3 regions of the Pseudarthrobacter sp. NPDC080039 genome follow, and region 1 is predicted to be linked to each of the others. Evidence: riboswitches for the same ligand, from Rfam matches in the RefSeq annotation. Region 1 holds a riboswitch; each other region holds the start of a gene.
The links. A riboswitch is a leader RNA that binds a small molecule or an ion and turns the genes downstream of it on or off. The one in region 1 is predicted to bind thiamine pyrophosphate.

Region 1 (5,793 bases):
TGAACTCCACCACGGACAACGACGAACGTGTCCAGGCCGTGATGCGTGCCTACTTCCACTTCATTGCCAGCGACGACCAGGCGCACCGGCTGGTGTTCGAATCGGACCTGATCAATGACCCCGACGTCAGCTCGCGGCTGGAGACCTTCAACAGGACCTTCGCCGACGCCATTGCCCGGGTCATCGCCGAGGACACCAAGCTCCCCCACCTGGAGGCGGAGCTCCTTGGCCGCGGGCTGGCCGGGATGGCGCAGGTCAGCGCCCGTTACTGGCTGGAAACGGACGGCAACCTGGACCTCGATGTCGCCAGCGACCTCATCTACCGTTTAGCTTGGCGCGGAATCTCTCGCTTCCCCAAAGAGTCCTAGACTACAAATAAGACATCATCGACGAACTTCACAGGCTGGGAGGCCCCCTTGGAAATTAAGATCGGCGTACAGAACGTTGGCCGCGAGATCGTGCTGGAATCGACGCAGGATGCCGACACCGTGGCCAAGGTTGTGGGCCAGGCCATCAGCGAGGGCGGCGAGCTGCGCCTGAAGGATGACAAGGGACGCCTGATCATCGTTCCGGGCAACGCCCTGGCCTACGTGGAAATCGGCGCCGAAGAGGTCCGTCGCGTGGGCTTCGGCCAGTTCTAGTTTCCACCGGCCACCCAGTTCGCAAGGGAGATCCATGCTTTCGCTGACCATCGTGGTGCTGGCCACCGTTGCCGCCGGATTCATCATCTGGGCCAGTGACAAGCGGCATGCCAAGTACGGCGCGGCCCTGCCGGCAGGCATCGCCGCGGGTGTTGCGGCTTTGGTCTGGATCATCCTTATCGCGGCCGGCTTCGGCTACCTGCCCGGGCTGACCTGGCTTCCGTGGGTCCTTCCCATGGTCCTGGGCACAGCTGCTGCGATTGCCGTCGTCGTTTACGTGGGACGGACCCGTGCCCGCCACGACACGGAGCGGCTGACGGCCATCCTGCGGCGCTGACGCCGCCCCGGCTGAGCGGCTGCCGACGGCACAGACAGCTGTGGCCACCACCCATTCCGGGTGGTGGCCACAGCTGTCTGTTCATCGGATCAGAGGAACTCCGCCCGGCCCTCCATTGCCGATGACGCCAGGGCGTGCTCCCGTCGCGGGATGCGGCCGGCCGCGCGTGCCATCCTGCCGGCGATCACTGCATGCTTGAACGCCTCGCCCATGAGCGCCGGGTTCTGTGCGCGGGTCACGGCCGTAGCCAGCAGCACGGCGTCACAGCCAAGCTCCATGGCCAGCGCGGCATCCGACGCCGTGCCGATGCCTGCGTCAAGGACCACGGGAACCGAGGCCCGGGACACGATCAGCTCAATGTTGTGGGGGTTCAGGATACCCAGCCCGGTTCCAATGGGCGCGCCCAGTGGCATGACCGCGGTGGCACCCAAATTCTCGAGCCGCAGTGCCAGCACGGGATCGTCATTGGTATAGGCGAAGACTTTGAAGCCACGGTTCACCAACTGCTCCGTGGCCTCCACGAGTTCCACGGCGTCCGGCAGGAGGGTCTGCTCGTCGGCGATGACTTCCAGCTTCACCCAGTCGGTCTCCAGGGCCTCCCGGGCCAGCTCCGCGGTGAGTACGGCGTCCCGTGCGGTGAAGCAGCCGGCGGTGTTGGGCAGGACGCGGATGCCGTGGTCCACCAGCAGCTGGAACAGCGAGCCGGTCTCAGCCGTAGAGTAGCGGCGCATGGCCACGGTGGTCAGGGCGGTACCGGAGGCCAAAAGCGCAGCGCCCAGGCCGTCCAGGCTCGGCGCCCCGCCGGTGCCCATGATGAGCCGGGAACCCAGGGCGACGCCGTCGATCACCAGTGCGTCGCCGGGGCCTGCGTTTCCGGCAGGGTTGATGGTGCTGGTTTCGGTCATGGTGTCAGCCTCCCTGTACTGCAGTGACGAGTTCGATGTCGTCGCCGTCGGCGAGCGCCGTGGCGAACCATTGGCTGCGCGGCACCACCTGGGCGTTGTGCGCGACGGCGACGCCCAGTTTCCGGCCGTCCGTCGCCTGGCCGTCGCTGGCCAGTGGGCGGCCGGTGACCTGGGTGACGAGGGTGGTGATGGAGGCGCCGTCAGCCACCGTGTGCGGGTTTCCGTTGAGGGTGATGTTCACGCTGTCTCCTTGATGTGGGTGCTGTGATCGGCAATTGGTGGACTGGAGAACCGGTCAGGGCTGAAGGGCGACCAACGGGGGTCGGCTTTTCCATCCAGCAGTTCCGTGCAAATGGACGCTGCCGCGGGGGTGAGCAGGACGCCATGCCGGAAGAACCCCGTGGCGATAATCAGACCGTGCACTGTTGCACAGGATCCTTCGTCCAGTGAACCCGGGTTCACTGGAACCCTGCCCAGCAGCGGTGCGTTGTCCGGCGTTCCCGGCCGGGCGCGGGCAGTGCATTCCAGGAGTTCGAGTTCGGCGACGGCGGGCACCAGCGCCTGCGCGTCCCGGAGCAGCTGGTAGACGCCGCCGGCGCTGACGGCGTCGGACAGGGCGTCCTCCCGCTGCGTTGCGCCGATGACCACGGTGCCGTCCTGCCGCGGAACGATGTACACGGCGATGCCGTGGACCATGCCACGTACGGTCGAGGTCACCAGTGGCTGGAGGTGCCGGGGAACGGCAAGGCGGAGAATGTCCCCGTGCACGGGCCTCAGGGGAAGGTGCAGCCCTCCGGGCAGGTCCTCCAGTGCCCCCGCCTGCAGGCCATTGGCTACCACTGTTTCCGCGGCGAAGACCGCGCCTCCGCCGGCAAGGCGCGCGCCAACCACGTTTCCGCCTTCCCACAGCAGTCCGGTGGCGCGCTCCGGCACGGCAAACCCGTCCACCGCCCCGTCTGCGGCCAGCCCGGGTGACGCGGACGCGCCTGCCGCGAGGGCCAGCCGCAGGGCTGCCACCAGGCGCCGTGGATCCACCTGATGGTCGGCGGGAGTGTCAAGGGCGCAGGCGATGGCCGGGCTGAGGAGGGGTTCGCGGCGGCGGGCCTCCCGCACGGTCAAGGGCTCTACGTCCAGGCCGTTGGCCTGCTGCACGGCGCGCAGGTCCATGAGCGCCCGCCGGTCGGCGGCGTCGGCACCTACGGCGAGCGTCGGCGTCGTCAGATATCCGCAATCCGCGCCCGTTGCAGCGGCGACCCCGGCGGCAAAGGCCGGCCAGCGTGATGATGATTCGAGCATGAGTTCCAGGAGCTGTTCCTCCTGGTAGTGCAGTTCGCTGACCGGGGCCAGCATGCCTGCGGCGGCCCAGCTGGCACCGGCACCGGGCGCATCGTCGATGAGGACCACGGAGCGTCCGGACCGCTGCACCTCCCAGGCGATGCCGTGCCCCACCACTCCCCCGCCGATGACTGCCACGTCGGCGCGGATACCGGAAGGGGTGGGAGCACCGGACGCAGTGTGGTCTTTGATGGCGGTACGCATATGGGTTCCTTCCCTACGCCGGCATTAACCGGATCAGGTCAAGCGGTCGGCTCTGACGCCCTCTCAGCCCGGCGCTTTGTGACAGCTGCCGCGGGCTCCCGCAGTACCTGCCCAGTTTAGAGGAACTAGGCTTGCAGGCATGAATGCGACCACCCCATCCTTCCCCGCAGGTACCCACGCACCGGCTGCCGGCGCCGTCAATGCTGAAGTCGTCAATGTGCGGAACAACGATGCCCTGAAGGCAGCGCGCCTGTACCTCTGCACCGATGCGCGGAGGGAGCGGGGCGACTTTGCCGAATTCGTGGATGCAGCGTTCACCGGTGGCGTGGACATCATCCAGCTGCGCGACAAGGGAATCGAGGCGGCGGAGGAACTTGATCTCCTGGCCGTACTGAAGGAAACGGCGGTCCGGCACGGCAGGTTGTGGGCCGTGAATGACCGCGCCGACGTCGCCGTACTGTCCGGCGCACCGGTGTTCCACATCGGCCAGAAGGACCTTCCGCTGGCCGCTGCGCGCACGTTGGTCAACGGCAACGCCGCCATCGGGCTCTCCAGCCACACGCGCGAACAGGTGGACGCCGCACTGGCGGCAACCGCAGGCCCCTCGGGCCTGGACTACTTCTGCGTGGGTCCGGTGTGGGCCACGCCCACGAAGCCCGGCAGGGCGGCCGTGGGCCCCGAGCTGGTGAAGTACGCCGCGAAGGCTTCCCGGGAGGCGGCAGATCCGGTGCCCTGGTTTGCCATCGGCGGCATCGACCACGGCAACGTCCACCAGGTGGCGGAAGCCGGCGCTCGCAGGATCGTGGTGGTCCGCGCAATCACCGACGCACCGGATCCTGCCGCTGCTGCTGCTTCCCTCCTCGACGCGTTGGACGCCGCCGGATCCTGATGCCATATCCGTGGACTTGGAGCTACGCTGATTTTTGTGTCACATCATCGGTTGGCCCCCAACGTCCACGACCACAAGAACGCCCTGGAAGAGGCGTTGGGCCTGCTGCGGACCGAACTCGAACTTCCGGGCACTTACCCTGCCGACGCCGTGGAGGACGCCCGGGCTGCCGTGGCCGCGCTGAAGCTGCCCTCCTACGACCTGACCGCCGTCGAGTTCGTGACCATCGATCCGGCGTCCTCCACCGACCTGGACCAGGCCGTGTTTATCGAAGTGGACGGGGACGGCTACCGCGTGATGTACGCGATCGCGGACGTACCGGCGTTTGTGGCTCCGGGAGGTCCGTTGGACGCGGAGACGCGGCGCCGCGGGCAGACCTTCTACGCTCCGGACGGCCGGATCCCGCTGCATCCGGAGGTCATCAGCGAAGGGGCAGGCAGCCTGCTGCCCGGCCAGGAATGTTCGGCGTTCGTCTGGGACTTCACGCTCGACGGCGACGCGTCGGTGCTGACGGTGGGCGTCCGGCGGGCGCGGGTCCGCAGCCGCGACAAGCTGAGCTACAAGGGTGCCCAGGCAGACCTCGACGCCGGGACAGCCTCCCCTGTGCTGCATTTGCTCCGTGAGGTGGGCCTGAAGCGGGTGGCACTGGAGCGGGCCCGTGAAGGCGCCAGCCTGAACATGCCGGAGCAGGAAATCGTCCAAATGCCCGACGGCGGTTATCGCATCGACGCGGTTCCGCAGCTTCCGGTCGAAGACTGGAACGCGCAGATTTCCCTGATGACGGGAATGGCGGCCGCGCAGCTCATGCTCGAAGGCAAGGTAGGCATCCTGCGCACCATGCCCGCTCCGGACGAACGGTCGTTAAAGCATTTCCGCCTGCAGACCGAGGTCCTGGGCAGGCCGTGGGACGGGGAAGTCAGCTACGGCGAGTACCTGCGGTCCCTCGACCCCACCGACCCGCGCCAGCTGGCCATCATGCACTCTGCCGGCATGCTCTTCCGCGGCGCCTCTTATACAGCCTTCGACGGGACTGTGCCCGAAGACGGCATCCAGTCCGCCATCGGTGCCGCCTACGCCCACACCACTGCACCGCTGCGCCGCCTGGTGGACCGGTTCGTCCTCGTCATCTGCGAGGCCCTGTGCAACGGCGGCGATGTTCCAGGCTGGGCACGGGAGGCCCTTCCGCTGCTGCCCGGCATCATGGCCGGCTCGGACCAGTTGGCGTCACGGATGGAGCGCCTGGCCCTGGACACAGTTCAGGCGGCCCTGCTCCTAAACCACATCGGGCAGGAGTTCGACGCGATTGTCATTTCCGGGTCCAGGCCGCAGAACGGCAACGGCAATGGCAACGGCAAGAACGGGAACGGAAAGAACGGCAACGGAAGTTTCGGCATCATCCAGATCGCCGAACCGGCGGTGACGGCCCGCTGCGCCGGGGAGCTGGAATCCGGAACCAAGGTCCGGGTACGTCTGGTTTCATCG
Region 2 (5,793 bases), on a different contig from region 1:
GGACAACCGCCTCTTTTCACCCCCGGAGAGCGTGTAGGGGTTGGCGTCCACCACGTGCGTGAGGCGCAGGCGCTCCAGCAGTTCGTCAACCCGTTCCTCGCCGTGGCCCAGGTGCCGCGGGCCGAACAGCAGCTCATCAAGCACCTTGCCGGTCACGAACTGGTGCTCCGGCTCCTGGAACACTGTCCCCACGCGGGAAATCAACTGCTCGGCCTTCCACTTGTACGGGTCGATACCCGCGCCCTGGCTGAGGTCCAGGCTCGCGGAAACCTTTCCGGATACGGGCTCCAGCAGCCCGGCGAGGGTCAGCGCGAAGGTGGATTTTCCTGCTCCATTGGGACCGGTAACAGCCAGGGCCTGCCCGGCGCGGACCTGGGCGGCCACCCCGTCCTGGACGGGGACCGGCGGTATCCTGCGGAAACCCTTGCGGCGGGGACGTTCGCGGGAAACTGCCAATTGTTCGGCGGCCAGCAGGAGGTTTCCCGTTCCGGGTGCCGGTACCAAATCCCTGGTCCGGGTGGCCGGCACATAGCCGGGGACCCACACCCCCGCGGCGGCGAGCATGGTCCGCGCCTCGCGGAGCACCCGGTCCGGCGGGCCGTCCAGGAGCACGGCAGATTCGCTGCTGCTGCCCGGCTGCAGGACGACGATCCGGTCCACCAGGTCCTTCCAGACAGACACCCGGTGTTCCACCACCACCAGCGTGGCCCCGGTCTTGTCCAGGCAGCGGGCAACGGCGTCCCGGACTTCCAGCACGCCGTCCGGGTCCAGGTTGGCGGTGGGTTCGTCCAGCAGGATCAGGCCGGGACGCATGGCAAGGATGCCGGCCAGCGCGAGGCGCTGCTTCTGGCCACCGGACAGGGCCGAGGTCGGGTGGTCCAGCGGGAGGTGGGCGAGCCCGACGTCGGCAAGCGCCTCGTGCACGCGCGCCCAGATGGCGTCGCGGGGTACGGCGAGGTTTTCGGCACCAAAGGCGACGTCGTCCCCAACGCGCGACAGCACCACCTGCGTTTCCGGGTCCTGCTGCATGAGCCCGGCCCGCCCGCGCTGGGCGCGGGGCACGGCGCCGTCAACCAGCAGCGAACCGGACTCGTCGGCGTCCCCGGACTCGCCGTCGTCGTTGATGTCCCCCAGCACGCCGGCGAGCGCATGCAGCAGCGTGGACTTCCCGGCGCCGGAAGGTCCGAGGAGGAGCACGCGCTCACCGGGAGCGATGTCCAGGTCGAGGGCATGGACGGCGGGCCTGGATCGGCCGGCATGCCGCCACCCCCATCCGCGGGCGCTGACGGCGGCGGGGCGGACCGCGCCGCCGGCGTCCTGGGAGGGGACCATCAGGAGAAGACTGGCTCCGTGGCGGCCTTGCGGGACGCGAAGGAGCTCAGCACCCCGGTGCGGGCCAGGCCGCGGGTGGCAAGCCAGCACAGGGCACCGGCCAGGATGGCCCCGGAGACCGTGGTGAGGACGATGTAGGCGAGCTTGTCCGCGCCCGAGTAGGCGATGTTCCAGCCCCAAGGGGCGAAGGAGTCATTCAGGCCGCAGAAGAACCCGGCCGCCGCGCCTGCCAGCAGGGAGACGGGCAGGTTGAACTTGCGGTAGACGAAGATGGCGAAGATGATTTCCGCGCCCAAGCCCTGGATCAAGCCGGAGAAGAGGACGGACGCGCCGTACTGCGAGCCCATGAGGAGTTCCCCGGTAGCGGCAACCGTTTCGCAGAAGATAGCGGCGCCGGGCTTTCGGATGATGAGCATGCCCAGCACGCCGGGAACCATCCAGCCGCCGGCCAGCAGCCCGGTGAGGGGTGGGTAGGCGGCGTTCATGGGGGCGGACAGCGCGGCGGCACCCTGGTCCCATGCCCAGAAGATGACGCCACCCGCGATGGCCACCAGGGCCGCCACGACGATGTCCACGACGCGCCAGGACTTGCCGGCGCTTTTCTTGATTGCTGCAGTGCTCATGTAATCCTCCTGGGAAACAGGAGGGGAAAGTGGACCCGGCCCACGGCCGTTGCCGTAGGGCCGCGACACCCCGAGAACTCGACTCCCTTGCGCCGGTACTAACCGGATCAGGTTCGAGGGTCTGCGGCTGTCCGCACTCTCAGCGCCCACCTGCGGTGCCCGGCTTCTGCCAGGATGCCCGACGGCGGCGCTCCCCTGTCGTTTTTAGTGATGCTTTTTGGGTTGGGTAAGGCTTCAATATCCGCCCAGCTGGGCGTGGTCAAGTTTACACCGGACAGGGGTAGATTGAGGGCCATGACCGCCAATACACCGGTTGTGACCGGGTTCGATCCCGATTCCGGCGACGCGCAGCCCGAAGGCTCCCTGGAAGCATTGATCCTCCGGGTCGAGGCTGAAGTCCGGGAACTCCAATTCCCCGGTTTCTCGCCGGATGACTCCTTGAATCTGGGCCTGCTGCTGGTGGAGCTTGGCAAGGAGCGGGCCCTGCCCGTTGCCATCGACATCACCAAGGGCGAGCAGGTCCTGTTCCACGTTGCGCTGCCGGGTGCCACTCCGGACAACGAATACTGGATCCGCGCCAAGCAACGCACTGCCGCCCGGTACGAGGTGCCGTCCCTATTGGTGGGCCTGCGGGGCCGGCTTGGCGGCGGCCGGATCGAGGACAACGCCTGGTTTGACCAATCCCGGTATGCGGCACACGGAGGTGCATTTCCAATCTATGTCACCGGAGTGGGCGCAGTGGCTACGGTCGCGGTCTCCGGGCTGCCGCAACTGCAGGACCATGACCTGGTGGTGGAGGCGCTGCGGGACATCCTGGGGTCGGCCCTGCGGGACTAGGAACCCGCATGCCTGGGCCGTGTCCCGGTCCATCAACCCGCCCCGGCTTGCCACGCCCTTGCCCTGACCGGGACACGCGTGCGGCTAGGCTGGAGGCAGTCCGTTTTCCGCCCGCAAGGAGTAATAGGAATGAACCTTCTCATCAAGCTGCTCGGGACCGGGGTGAGCCTGGGTGCAGGCCTGGCCGGCACCAAACTGGTCAACACCATCTGGGAAAAGACCACCGGGCAGAAAGCGCCCACGGGCAAACATGAGGACGTCCCCACCAGCCTGCGTTCGGCGCTGACCTTCGCGCTGATCTCGGCGTCCGTCAGTGCCATCATCCAGGTTCTGGCCAACCGGGGCACGCAGCGCGCCATTGCCCGGTTCGCCAAGACGCAGGACATCGTCTGAGCGCAGCGCTACCGGCCGCCGCCGGGGTCGTCCTTCAGGGCAGCCTCGGCGGCGGCTTTTTGCACTACGGCCTCCAGCTCATCCGCAGTGAGCACTTCCCGGTGCAGATGCTTGGTGCGGTAACCGGCACGGCCCACCATATGTGCGGACACGGGCACCGTGAGCAGCTGGAAGATCCACGCCACCGCCAGGACCGGCCACACCCACCACGTCCGCAGCTGGAGCCCAATGGCGGCCAGCAGCAGGAACAGGCCCAGGACCTGCGGCTTGGTGGCGGCGTGCATGCGGCTCAGCAGGTCCGGAAAGCGGAGCAGGCCGATCGCAGCGCCCAGGGACATGATCGCCCCCACCACCATGAACACTGCCGAGAGGGTGTCGATCCAGGCGTCCGGGCCGGAGAAGTCAGGATTCATTGGGCTTCACCCTCCGGTCCGCCACGAACCGGGCCACCGTCACGGAGCCGATGAACCCGATGATGGAGATGGACACCACCAGCATCAGGTTGTTCAGGTGCCGGTTCACGGCCATGTCGACGCAGAGCGCGCCGCCCAGGATTGCCAGCAGCACGTCGGCCGCGAGCACCCGGTCCAGCAGCGAAGGGCCGCGGGCAATCCTGATGATGGCTCCGGCCGCGGCCAGCGAGAAAATGACGGCTGTAACAGCCAGGACAACGTGCATCACGTGGCGGCCTCCAATCGGACGGCTTCAAGTTCTTCCGCGGTGCCCATGATGCGGATCAGGCCAGCCTCGATGGACCTCACCTCGTTCCGCAGGCCCTCCACGTCCCGCTTGGACGTGATGTTGAGCGCGTGCAGGTAGAGGGTGGAGGTGGAGCGGTCCACCTCCACCACCAATGACCCCGGGATCAGGGAAATGACGTGCCCGGTGGCGGTGACAATCAGGTCCTGGTGGCTGCGCAGCCGCACGGCGACGACGGCGTTGGTCACCTTGGGTCCGCGGACGGCGGCCAGGTACAGGACCTGGGCGCTGGCCACCACCACTTTCCACAGGAACGCCATGGCGAACGGGACGGCGCAGAGGATGTTGAAGCGCCCGCTGAGCTCGACGGGCGGAAGGTAGAAGAGCCGGGCGACGCCGACTGCCAGCAGCGCACCGAACAGGAGGTTGCCGGGGCTGAAGTCCTGCCACAGCGCGCCCCAGACGATCACCAGCCAGACCAGAAGCGGCAGCTCCTGACGCAGGGATATGCGCTTGCGGCTCATCGCGTTCCTCCCGCGGCAGTGGCCCCCGGAACGGCGGCGGCATCACCCAGCACCGCGTGGATGTAAGGGCCGCGGTCCAGCATGTCGCGGGCGGCCCGGTCCGACAGGCCGAACAGCGGCCCGGCGAAGACGGTCAGCGCAACCCCAACCATCACCAGGGCCGCCGTGGAGCCCACCATGGTGTGCGGCAGCAGCGTCACGGTGCTGTTGAGCTTGGCCCCCGGCCCGGCGACCCGCACCGGCTGCGGGGCAAGCAGCACCGGGTCGGGATGCTCCGCGTCCGTGGGCCGGCGCCAGAATGCGCGGTTCCATACCCTGGCGATGGCCAGGAGGGTCAGCAGGCTGGTCACCACCCCGCCGGTCACCAGCGCGTACGCCAGCGGCGTGCCGAGTTCAACGCCGGCCTGCAGGAGCCCCACCTTGCCCAGGAAACCGGAGAACGGCGGGATGCCGGCCACGTTCATCCCGGGGATGAAGAACAGCAGCGCCAGCATCGGCGAGAGTTTGGCCAGCCCGCCCAGCCGGTCCACCGAGGAACTGCCGCCGCGGCGTTCGATGAGGCCGGTCACCAGGAAGAGGCTGGTCTGGATGGTGATGTGGTGGGCCACGTAGAAGACCGCCGCCGCGAGCCCCGCCGCGGAGGACATGGCAAGACCGAACACCATGTAGCCGATGTGGCTGACCAGCGTGAACGAGAGCAGTCGCTTGATGTCGCTCTGGGCCAGCGCGCCAAGGATGCCCACCACCATGGTCAGCAGCGCAGCCACCATCAGGGGCGTGTTCAAAGTGTCGCCGGGAAAGAGCAGGGTCTCCGTCCGGACCATGGCGTACACGCCCACCTTGGTCAGCAGCCCGGCGAACACGGCCGTGACGGGCGCCGGGGCCGTGGGGTAGGAGTCGGGCAGCCAGAAGGACAACGGAAAGACGGCGGCCTTGATGCCGAACGCCACCAGCAGCATCACGTGCAGGAGGGTCCTGGTGCCCTGGTCCAGGTCACCGAGCTTGAGGGCCAGGTCCGCCATGTTGACGGTGCCGGTGGCCCCGTACACCATGGCGATGGCAATCAGGAACAGCACAGATGACACCACGGACACCACCACATAGGTGACACCGGCGCGGATGCGCGGGCCGGTGCCGCCCAGGGTCATCAGCACGTAGCTTGCGGTCAGCAGGATCTCAAAGCCCACATAAAGGTTGAAGAGGTCGCCGGACAGGAAGGCGTTGGAGACCCCCGCCACCAGGATCAGGTAGGTGGGGTGGAAGATCGAGACGGGGGCGTCGTGGTCGCCGTCGGCCATGCCCTGCCCCGTGGCATACACCAGCACTGCCAGGCTCACCGCGGAGGACACCACCAGCATCAGCGAGGAGAACTGGTCCACCACCAT
Region 3 (5,793 bases), on a different contig from region 1:
TGGTCAGTTCCTGGCGGTGACCCTGGCGCTTCTTGTAACCGGTCTTGTTCTTGTACTTCTGGATGACAATCTTAGGACCACGCAGGTCCTGGAGGATTTCAGCCGTAACAGTTACCTTGGCCAGGTCAGCGGCGGCGGAGGTGACCTTGTCACCATCAACCAGGAGCAGTGCGGGCAGCTCGATGGTGCTGCCGGCTCCACCGGCGACGCGGTTCAGGGTAACGAAGTCTCCAACGGAAACCTTCTCTTGGCGGCCGCCTGCGCGGACAATCGCGTACACCACTTGGGAACTCACTTCTCTCGACGTTTATTACAAAATTTGCGTGCGGAACCGACATGCTAAAAGCCTGGGTTCCCGCTGTGCCTCAACGCCGTGGGGTCATAACCCAAGTGTTGGCGTAAGCACCGAAGATCCAGAATACGCTAAATCCGTCTTCGGCCGCAAATGAGGCTGGTTCCGGCGGGCCGGCTGTGGTAGGAACCACAGGGCCGGCAGACTGCACCGCAACCGCGCCCCTCCATAATAGCGGCGGCCCGGCCTGCAAACGTCAGGAATGCAGCCTCGGCGCGTCGAAGAAAGCCACCTCCAGGCGGCAGGACTGTTTGAACGCGGTCAGCATCGCTGCCCTCTCCTGCGCAGAGGCGTTCCGTCCGGCGGCGTCAACGATCGATATGGCCCGGCGGGTGGCCGCGGCAAACGCCTCATCCGCATAGGTGCGGAGCCACGCGGCGTAGGCGTGCCCGTCAGGCTCACCGGCGGCAACGAACCGCGCGTGGAGCTTCTCCCCCACTTCGGCGTAGAGCCAGAAACAGGGCAGGACGGCGGCAGCCAGGACTGCATAGCTGCCCGACGCCGACGCCGCGGTGAGGTGGTCCACGTATGCCTTTGTGACGGGGCCCAGTCCGCTCTGCGCCGGGCGGCTACTCAGCCAGGAGCGGTGGAGTTCCGATTCCACCTCGAGGCACTGCTGTGCGGAGCCGGCCCAGAACAGCTGCTCGGCTTCCGATGGTGCGAGGGCGCTGGCCCGGGCCAGGACCCTGGAGTAGCCGTTGAGGTAAAGGGCATCCTGGGCCAGGTAGTAGGCGAAGTCCTTCTCCTCAAGCTCGCCCGAGCCCAGGCTCCGGATAAAGTCCAGCGCGTAGATGTCGTCGAGGTCCTGTTGGGCTTCGTCCCACAGCCGGGCAGCGAAGCCCCCTTCATGAAGGGCGGGCCGCAGGTGGTGGAAGTGGTGCACGGGCCCGTTCCCGTGGCCCACCTCCAGCTCTCCGGAGTTCTCAAGCGCACCGGCGAGCCAGGGCTTCACGGTCCGCAGCGACGCTTCCCAGTCGCCCACCCGGGCCTGCACGGTGGCCATCGCAGAAGACAGGGAGCAGCCGGTGCCGTGGCTGTTGCGGGTGGCAATCCGGTTGCCCCGGACTTCCACCACGTCCTGTGCCAGCAGGCCTGAGGCGTTGACCAGCGCGTCAGGGCAGTCCGTCCCCGCCAAGTGGCCGCCCTTCACCAGTACCGTGGCTCCGGTGGTCTTCGCCAACTGCTTCCCCTGGTCCAGGGCCGCGTCCCAGCTCTCCGCCGGCTCCGCCCCCACCAGCATGGCAAGCTCGGGCAGGTTGGGGGTAATGAGATGGGCAAGAGGCAGCAGTTCCCGGAGGGCAGCTTCGGCGGATTCCTTGAGCAGCCGGTCACCGCTGGTTGCCACCATCACCGGGTCCAGGACCACGACGGCGGGACGTACTTTCTCCAGCCAGCCGCGGACAGTGCGGATTACCGCTTCATCTCCCAGCATGCCGATCTTGACGGCGTCGATGCTGATGTCGTCGCTGACGGCGTCCAGCTGCTGCGCCAGGAACGCAACCGGGGGAACGTGCACGGCCTGCACCCCCCGTGTGTTCTGTGCGGTGAGGGCCGTAATCACGGCCATGCCGTATCCACCGTGGGCGGCGATGCTTTTCAGGTCTGCCTGGATCCCTGCTCCACCCGAGGGATCGGAGCCCGCGATGGAAAGTACCCGTGGAACGTCGCGGCCCACGGGCGCCCCCGCAGGAGCACCCGGTACGGCCGGAAGGGTCATGGAAAGGGTCGTAGACAAGAGACATCCCTTCGCCGGTGCTAGCCGGACAGGTTCAACGGGTCTGGATCTCAGCCGGCCTTCTGCTCGGCACCCCGTGTCGAGGTCCAGCCTAGCCGCTGGCGCGCATCCGGAAAAAGGTGACAGCCCCTTCCCTGCACCCAGCAGAAATCCCCGCCGTGCGGAGAATTCCCCCTGTACTTACAGGGGGAACTGTCCACAAAACGGGGACTCCTGGCTGTTTCTGTGCTGCTGTCCGTTCCGGACGTGTGGCTTACAGCTCCGAAGCGGGCACACCGACACCGAGGATGATCGGTTCCTCGGCGGCCTTGCCCACCTCAGCCGACGGAACAGCGGTCTCCGGGGCCTTGGCCTCGTGGGAGTGGCCCGACGCGGTCGCCTGGACACTCTCGTGGTGCTGCACCGCGGTCTCGTTGGCGGCGCCCTGGGCACGGCTGGCAGCGCGGTGGCGGCGCGGCCGCCGCTGCCGGGACTGCTCCAGAGTGTGGTCCGAATAGTCCTTTTCAGCCGGAGCATCAACGGTGGCGCGCGCTTCCCCTCCCCCGGCAGTCCGCCCTTCCGGTGCCGGCTGGTCAGCTGCAGGTTCGGCGCCCGTCGGGGCAGCGGCGGCCTTGCCGGGTGCATCCTCGACAGAGGATGCGGGCTGGCCCAGGTGGGCGAACGCTTCTGCGAGCCGGTCCAGGGTCAGGGCCGGCTTGGGGTGGTGCTCCTCCGCGTGCTCCACGAAGGGAAGCGGGACTTCCTCTCCCCCGAAGGTCAGGACAGCCGCCGGTCGGGCCGGGGCGTCGGCGTCGTGCTTCTCCTCCATGGGTGCAGGCGCAGGCGGAGCCGGTGGCACCTGCCGGGCAGCCGCCACCTCATCGTCGTGCAGATGGGCGGCATGGGCAGCAGCCGCGATGTTTGCCAGGGCAAGCCGGGTGGCTTCTGCTTTGGCGTGCCGCTCCGCGTCTGCCGCCTCCGGCAGGACCGTGTGGACCTGCACCGCGGGCACCGGCGCAGCCTCGGGTTGCTGGCCGCCGCGTCCGCGCCGGCGCTTGCGCTCGGAACGGGGTCCCTGCTGGGCGTTGTCGGTCCGCTGCGCCTCGGGACGGTGCACCTCGGCCCGCGGTTCGGGGCGGCTGTCGGTGCGCTGGACGTGGTGCTCGGCGGCCACGATGTTTGCGCGGCGGTGTTCCACCGGATCGTCGTGGGTGACCACGCCGCGGCCGGCGCAGGCCTCACACTGCTCGCCAAAGACTTCCAGCAACCCGGTGCCCATGCGCTTGCGGGTCATCTGGACAAGGCCCAGCGACGTCACTTCGGCCACCTGGTGCTTGGTCCGGTCCCGGCCCAGGCACTCCACCAGCCGGCGCAGGACAAGGTCGCGGTTGGATTCGAGGACCATGTCGATGAAGTCGATGACGATAATGCCGCCGATGTCGCGCAGGCGCAGCTGGCGCACCACTTCTTCGGCTGCTTCGAGGTTGTTCTTGGTGACGGTTTCCTCGAGGTTGCCGCCGCTGCCGGTGAACTTGCCGGTGTTGACGTCCACCACTGTCATGGCCTCGGTGCGGTCGATCACCAGGGACCCGCCGGAGGGCAGGAAGACCTTGCGCTCAAGGGCCTTGTGGATCTGTTCGTCGATGCGCCAGGCGGAGAAGATGTCCTGGTCCTTGGTCCACTTCTCGAGCCGCCCCACCAGGTCAGGTGCCACGTAGGTGACGTAGGCCTCGATGGTGTCCCAGGCTTCCTCGCCGGAAACGATGAGCTTGGAGAAGTCTTCGTTGAAGACGTCTCGGACGACCTTGATGGTCAGGTCCGGTTCGCCGTACAGCAGTTCCGGAGCCAGGATCTTGGTGGACGCGGCCTGGCTTTCGATGCCTTCCCACTGGGCGCGCAGCCGGTTGATGTCGTGCGTCAGCTCTTCCTCGGAAGCGCCCTCGGCGGCAGTACGGACAATGACGCCGGCGTGCTCGGGCAGGCGGTCCTTGAGGATGCGCTTGAGCCGGTTGCGTTCGACGTCGGGCAGCTTGCGGGAGATGCCCGTCATTGAGCCGCCGGGCACGTAGACCAGGTAGCGTCCGGGAAGCGAGATCTGGCTGGTCAGGCGGGCACCCTTGTGGCCCACGGGGTCCTTGGTGACCTGGACCAGCACGGTGTCGCCGGACTTGAGCGCGTTTTCGATGCGGCGCTGCTTGCCCTCGAGGTTCACGGCTTCCCAGTTGACCTCGCCGGCGTAGAGGACGGCGTTGCGGCCCCGGCCGATGTCGACGAATGCAGCTTCCATTGACGGCAGCACGTTCTGCACCTTGCCCAGGTACACGTTGCCGATCAGTGAGTCCTGCTGGGTCTTGGACACGAAGTGTTCTGCCAGGACGCCGTCTTCGAGGACGGCGATCTGGATCCTGTCGTCGCGCTGGCGAACGATCATCTGGCGGTCGACGGACTCCCGGCGCGCCAGGAACTCTGCCTCGGTGATGACGGTGCGGCGGCGGCCGGTGTCGCGGGATTCACGGCGGCGCTGCTTCTTGGCCTCAAGCCGGGTGGAACCCTTTACGCTGGTCACCCGGTTGCTCACCGGGACGTCGCTGACAGGTCGCGGTGCACGGACCCTGGTCACCGTGTTGGGGGGATCGTCATCTCCGCCGCCGGTCAGTTCAAGGTCCTGGTCACCGCGGCGGCGGCGACGGCGGCGGCGGGAGGTCACCCCGTCCTCCACCTGCCCGGCGGTATCCTCGTCGGCCTCGTCTTCGGCGTCAGCCTCCGCGCCGTTTTCAAGGTCCTCGTCCGTCCTCTCGCCGGTCCGGCTGCGGCCACGGCGGCCACGGCTGCGGCGCCGGCGGCGGCTGGAGGAGTCGTCGGTGTCTTCGGCCTCCTCCTCTTCAGGCTCCTCTGCGGCGGCCGCGGCGGGGCGGACAACCGTGCTGAGGTCCGGGGCCTGGAAGAGCACTGAGGTGGGCGACGCGGGTTCCAGGAAGAGCGAGCCAAAGGGGCTGGCGGGCGCGGCGGTTTCTCCGGCCGGAGCGGCCGCTGGTTCCCTGTCCTGCTTCGCAGCCTCTGCGGCGGTGGGCTCCTGGGTGGCCTGCTGCTCACCGGCATCCGGGGCGGCGGGCTCCTGGGCGGCGGTGGCTGCCTGGGCGGAGGCGGACTCCTGCTCCCCGGCGTTCGACGCTGTGGATTCAGCAACGACAGCTTCCGCCTCGTTGGCTTCCACCACGGGGGCCGCAGCGGGGGATGCAACCTTGCGGGTGGCGACCCGGCGGCGGCGAACGAGTTTGGTTTCAACGTCGGCCGCAGGTGCCGGAGCAGATGCAGCACCGGGCTCCTCAGCGGCGGGACTGTCAACAACGGCAGCGGCGACGGCGGGGTCTGCTTCATCGGCGAAGGCGGGCAGGGGTTCGGCAGCGTCGACTTTTTTCCTGGCGCGGGTCCGACGGGCCGGCGCCTTGGGCGCCTCTTCCGCCACGGCACCGTCAGCACCGGTGGGGTCAGGGGCCTCTGAGCCGCCCCCGGCGGCCGTCACGTCTTCGCTGGTCTTTGGAGCCGCCTTGCGGCGCGTACGCGGGGCCTTCCTGGGTGCAGCAGCATCGGCGTCCGCTGCTGTGTCATTAACGGCCAGTTCCTGATCATTGTCCATATGTGGCAACACTCCTGCCCCTGACGTACCGCCACATCCGGCACCCATTGGGGCACATATTGTCAAAACCCGCAGGCGTTGACAGAAGTC

Region 2: linked by a shared signal. The riboswitch ahead of AB0313_RS15050 (ECF transporter S component) and the one ahead of thiO (glycine oxidase ThiO) in region 1 are both predicted to bind thiamine pyrophosphate.
Region 3: linked by a shared signal. The riboswitch ahead of thiD (bifunctional hydroxymethylpyrimidine kinase/phosphomethylpyrimidine kinase) and the one ahead of thiO (glycine oxidase ThiO) in region 1 are both predicted to bind thiamine pyrophosphate.

Annotation. Positions count from the first base shown of each region.
Region 1 covers NZ_JBFBKY010000004.1:336,405-342,197, forward strand. Annotated here, with positions in the region: gene AB0313_RS07355 (TetR/AcrR family transcriptional regulator) at 1-368, shown strand, start outside; gene AB0313_RS07360 (DUF3107 domain-containing protein) at 417-641, shown strand; gene AB0313_RS07365 (hypothetical protein) at 676-978, shown strand; gene AB0313_RS07370 (thiazole synthase) at 1,068-1,883, opposite strand; gene thiS (sulfur carrier protein ThiS) at 1,888-2,124, opposite strand; gene thiO (glycine oxidase ThiO) at 2,121-3,422, opposite strand; TPP riboswitch at 3,415-3,534, opposite strand; gene thiE (thiamine phosphate synthase) at 3,562-4,311, shown strand; gene AB0313_RS07390 (RNB domain-containing ribonuclease) at 4,348-5,793, shown strand, end outside.
Region 2 covers NZ_JBFBKY010000014.1:70,444-76,236, reverse strand. Annotated here, with positions in the region: gene AB0313_RS15055 (ABC transporter ATP-binding protein) at 1-1,332, opposite strand, end outside; gene AB0313_RS15050 (ECF transporter S component) at 1,332-1,955, opposite strand; TPP riboswitch at 2,022-2,162, opposite strand; gene AB0313_RS15045 (heme-degrading domain-containing protein) at 2,250-2,792, shown strand; gene AB0313_RS15040 (DUF4235 domain-containing protein) at 2,922-3,185, shown strand; gene mnhG (monovalent cation/H(+) antiporter subunit G) at 3,194-3,598, opposite strand; gene AB0313_RS15030 (monovalent cation/H+ antiporter complex subunit F) at 3,588-3,863, opposite strand; gene AB0313_RS15025 (Na+/H+ antiporter subunit E) at 3,863-4,408, opposite strand; gene AB0313_RS15020 (Na+/H+ antiporter subunit D) at 4,405-5,793, opposite strand, start outside.
Region 3 covers NZ_JBFBKY010000012.1:58,955-64,747, reverse strand. Annotated here, with positions in the region: gene rplU (50S ribosomal protein L21) at 1-283, opposite strand, end outside; gene thiD (bifunctional hydroxymethylpyrimidine kinase/phosphomethylpyrimidine kinase) at 549-2,069, opposite strand; TPP riboswitch at 2,077-2,174, opposite strand; gene AB0313_RS13965 (Rne/Rng family ribonuclease) at 2,341-5,703, opposite strand.